One region of the Saccharophagus degradans 2-40 genome, then DNA from elsewhere that is predicted to be linked to it. Evidence: predicted binding sites of a transcription regulator. Region 1 holds the regulator's gene; the other holds the start of a gene.

What was found. The regulator FliA, encoded in region 1, starts transcription of late flagellar genes. The targets are predictions, from matches to a motif close to TAAAGTTATNNNNNNNNCGGCCGATANCC.
Region 2: a site for FliA is predicted at 1,266-1,294, ahead of SDE_RS09290 (DUF5610 domain-containing protein). Genes of this name have one in related genera too.

The regions. Positions count from the first base shown of each region.
Region 1 is NC_007912.1:2,756,167-2,758,572, reverse strand. Features, by position in the region: gene SDE_RS11350 (MinD/ParA family protein) at 1-607, shown strand, start outside; gene SDE_RS11340 (RNA polymerase sigma factor FliA) at 831-1,583, shown strand; gene cheY (chemotaxis response regulator CheY) at 1,776-2,162, shown strand; gene SDE_RS11330 (protein phosphatase CheZ) at 2,180-2,406, shown strand, end outside.
Region 2 is NC_007912.1:2,265,188-2,267,593, forward strand. Features, by position in the region: gene SDE_RS09280 (PP2C family protein-serine/threonine phosphatase) at 1-105, opposite strand, end outside; gene SDE_RS09285 (FHA domain-containing protein) at 226-1,134, shown strand; gene SDE_RS09290 (DUF5610 domain-containing protein) at 1,330-2,406, shown strand, end outside.

The DNA.
Region 1 (2,406 bases):
AAATGGCCCGGCGGGAATAAAAATTGTGCCTGCCTCTTCTGGCGTTCAGCAAATGGCTAGCCTAACCCACCAAGAGCACGCAGCGCTTATTCACGCTTTTAGCGATTTGGGTGATCAGTTAGACGTACTGTTAATAGATACCGCAGCGGGTATATCCGACACGGTTGTAAGTTTTGTACGCGCAGCACAAGAGGTGTTGGTAGTGGTGTGCGACGAACCATCGTCTATCACAGATGCTTACGCTCTAATGAAATTATTAAATATGGAACATGGCGTATACCGTTTTCGCGTAGTTGCCAATATGACGCGTTCCACGCAAGAAGGCATAAACCTATTTAATAAATTAAATGCCGTGTGTGAGCGATTTTTAGATGCTTCTTTGCAATATGTAGGCAGCGTGCCGTTTGACGAAAACCTGCGCAAAGCCGTGCAAAAAAGGCGGCCAATATTGGAGTTTGCGCCGCGTTCGAAGGCGGCTGCTGCAATTAGAGTACTTGCGCAAAAAGTAGATGAGTGGCCGGTGCAAACCAGCGCAAGAGGGCATTTGGAATTCTTTATAGAGCAGTTGCTAAGTGCGCAGGCTGCATCCGCCGGAGGTGGTTATTAGCGGTTGCTTAGTGCTAGAAGGGCGGTTGGTTACATGCCGCCAAGCTAAACTTTTATCCTATTACTCGCACCTATACAAAACATTAGAAACAAGTAATAAATTAAACCAACAAAACAAGTATCAAGCAAAATTAATCGGGGCTTTATGTGCCCGCATTCAAAGGGTAACCACGCAAACTTGGCAGCAAATTACATTACATGTTGCACGAGTGCGTCTCTGAATTATGGCAGTCTCAGTGGCAGAAAATTTGATGGTCTACGAAAAACCTAAGGAAGGAGACCAAGAAATAAAGGTAGAGGATTACGCCTATCTCGTGAAACGTATCGCCCATCATATGATGGCGCGCATGCCTTCGTGCGTTCAAATAGAAGATTTAATTCAAGCGGGCATGCTGGGGCTGCTAGAAGCAGCACAAAAATATGACGCCAGTAAAGGCGCAAGCTTCGAAACCTATTCTGGAATACGCATTCGCGGTGCCATTGTAGATGAAATGCGCCGCGGAGACTGGGCGCCTAGGTCTGTACATCGCAACAGTCGACGTGTAGCAGAGGCAATAGCCACAGTAGAGGCTCGCCATGGGCGCGATGCACGCGACCACGAAATAGCAGAAGAGATGGGTTTAAGCCTTGACGAGTACTACGCTATGGCGCGCGATAGTGCATCTACTCGCCTGTTTAGCTACGAAGAAACCTACGAAAACGATGAGTCGCGCTTTGACGAATACGAGCCTAGTGACGGTTTGCGCGGCCCCTCCGAACAAGTTCACCGTAATGCCCTCTACACCGATTTAGTGGCCGCCATTGGCAAATTGCCAGAGCGAGAGAGGCTTGTGCTATCGCTGTATTACGAACAGGAAATGAACCTAAAAGAAATTGGGCTAGTACTTGGTGTATCTGAATCTAGGGTAAGCCAAATCCACAGTCAGGCTGCTTTAAGGCTCAAATCCCGCATGCAAGATTGGCAATCGTACGAATGATGGCCAACTTTGCCCTAAACGTAAGGAATTTTTGGAATATCAAGGCTAAAAACTGGATGAACTCTATCTAACGTCTAGACTTGTAATCAGGGCTGTTAAAGGTGTAGAGCTTTTACATCAACGGATAACACGCCTAGTAAAACCTGCTCTGGTGAACTAGGTTTCCGAGCGACGAGACTATTGGAGGTTGCATTGGATAAAAACATGAAAATACTGATTGTTGATGATTTCTCGACGATGCGTCGGATCATTAAAAATCTGTTAAGAGATTTGGGGTTCACCAATACGCATGAGGCGGACGATGGCAGCACCGCATTGCCTATGCTTAAAAGTGGAGATTTCGATTTCTTAGTTACCGATTGGAACATGCCCGGTATGAGCGGCATCGAGCTGCTTAAAGAGATCCGTGCGGATGCCAAGCTGGGAACTATTCCCGTACTAATGGTTACGGCAGAAGCGAAGCGCGACCAAATTATCGAAGCCGCGCAAGCTGGTGTAAATGGCTATGTTGTTAAGCCCTTTACTGCTCAAGTGCTCAAAGAAAAAATAGACAAAATTTTTGAGCGCGTAGGCGGATAATTAAAAAAGGCAGTTACATGGAAACACAACGTGATCTGCATAAAAATGAGCAGTTTTTAACTGAGCTTGAAGATTGTGCGAAACAGCTAGTAGAGAACCTCCAAAACAATAATTTTGACGGTGCTTCGGAGCTTATTCACACCTTGGTAGAGGCGAGAGATCGTCATATTTTCCAGTCGGTGGGCCGATTAACTCGCGGCTTACATAATGCCATTGTCAATTTTAATGTCGATGCTGACTTCGA
Region 2 (2,406 bases), 490 kb from region 1:
GCCTTGAGTGGGGCTGCACAGATAGCAGTCTTCGTTGTTTGATCTGTGCCGACCAACGTCGGTAACAGCGCTATACCTTAAAAAGTGCATAACCTCTTTGTGCATTCAATCCATTTATTTCAGTCGAGCGTAAACTAATTTAGTGCTTATGTCTCGACTTGTTACAGTAAAGTTGTGTATTTTTGCTTTGATACGTGAACAACGCCTCGGGGGGCGAAAAACTCAATGCTTCAATTAAATGATAGGTCAGGAAACAAGCGTCCACTATGGTTAGTAGACAGCGAATATCGTATAGGTGCGGGCGCCGAATGCGAGCTAAAGCTAGATGTTCCCGGCCTGGCGAATCACGAGGCTTCCCTCACTATTGCGGGGGACACGGTTTCGCTAGCCACTAAAAACACCAATAGTTTAATTAAAGTGAATGGTGAAAGTGTAAAGGGCATTGTGCCTTTAGCGCATGGCGATGCAATTCAAGTGGGTGGTTTAATCTTCGATTTAATCGACCCAAAGCAGCGCAAGGTAGAACCCGTGGTGAAGGTTTCTACTAATACCCACCTTTGGCGTTTGCAGCCTTTAAATTCAGCGCTAAGCAGCAGGGAATTTGCTATTGAAACCACTGCTGTTTTAGGCCGATCTAAAGAGTGTGATATTACTTTGGGTGTGTCGCATTTGTCTCGCCGCCACGCCGAATTGCGTGTAACCCCAGCTGGCCTAGAAGTTATAGATTTAAACTCTTCTAACGGCACCTATGTAAATGGTTCGAAAGTTAGCAAGGCGGTGCTGAAAGCTGGCGATGAGCTAAGTTTTGATACCTTGCGTTTTCAAGTTGTGTCGCCAGCGTCTGAAGCGGTAGGTAAAAGCTCGCAAGAGGATGACTTGGATAAAACCACAATGCGACCGGCTATATCCAATGAAGAGTTAAGCAAGTCCCTTGATGGTGGCAAAAAGCCGGCAGGCCAAGATTCTGCTGCGCCGGTAAAGCGAGCAGTCGATAAACCGCTTAAAAAAGTGTCTCCCACCGAGGCAGTTGCCAGCCAGTCTAGTGAGGAAAGTTCTTCTAATGGCAAGTATCTGATAATAGCGGCCGCACTCGTTGTGGCCGTAGCCGGCGCTTGGTTTATGCTAAAAGGGTAGTTCTTGCATCGGCTTTCTTAGGCTGTATTATTGCGCGGTGATGCGTTTGTGCGCCGCGCCATCCTTTCTTATTTCGGTTGTTTCATATCTAACGCTTCTTATGCGTACATTAATTCATGCTTTTTAATTCTTGAAGTTTTTCGTTAATCGGCCGATTGCCTTGTATACGCGTAATTTAATTGAGGGTAGGCTGAGATGATTAACTTTCCAGGACAAGGATACATAGCAACAGGTTTTCATAACAAAAACAATGAGATAAATGCTGATGCTAATGTAGAGTCACGGCGCCATATACGCCTAGATGCGTTTGTAGAGCGCAGTAACGGCAGTCGTTTAACAGTATCTGCCCAATATGAATCGTCTGTAACACGCGATAATTTCACGCGGGCAAGCGAGACCAGCAATGTTTACGCTCAACCCAAAGTGCAATCTGTTACGAATAACAGCGGGCCAACCTTGGCTGCGAGTAATATTTTAGGCTTTATCGCTCAGCGATTAGGGCTTGATGCAGCAGAGGGTGACGATACCGAAGCGTTACAGAGCAGGCTGCAAGCAGGTTTAGATGGGTTTCTTAAGGGCTATGGCGAAGCAAGAGAGCAGCTATTGGCGCTCGGCCAGTTAAATGGCGATGTGTTGGACGCGGTGGATAAAACCTTCAAAGATGTATTAACAGGCATAGCTGATTTAGCGCAGGAATATGGCTTGGAAAACCCTGCAGCCGACTTACTTGCCGAGATAAAAACCAATGAAGAAGAGCTGAATGTTGATGCCGTCGCGCAAACCGTCAACGCTTCTAATCTTTCTCTAAGCGCTGAAATGCTGCAAGCCAGAACCTTTGAATTTGAAGTAAAAACAGCAGAAGGCGATATTGTATTAATCCGTGCGCTAGCGGAGCAAAGCGGCAGCTACAGCACCAATGCAGATGGCAAATCAATAAGTGCCAGTAGCAGCACGGTGAATCAGTTTAGCTTTTCTGTAGAGGGCGAGCTAAACAGCGATGAAATAACTGCGCTAAATGACCTTTTAGGCAAAGTGAGTGACTTGTCTGCTACGTTCTACAGTGGCAACTTAGAAGGCGCGTTTGAGCAAGCTTTAAGCTTAGGTTATGACGATGAGCAAATAGCGTCATTCTCGCTAAACCTTACAATGTCTACCTTTACGCGAGTGGATGACAGCTACGGCAAGGTCGCACGGCAAGGCGAGCGTCCACAACCACAAGAGCAAAGCGCGAATAAAGTAGAAATGATGGATGCCAAGGTGGCTCGCATGGCA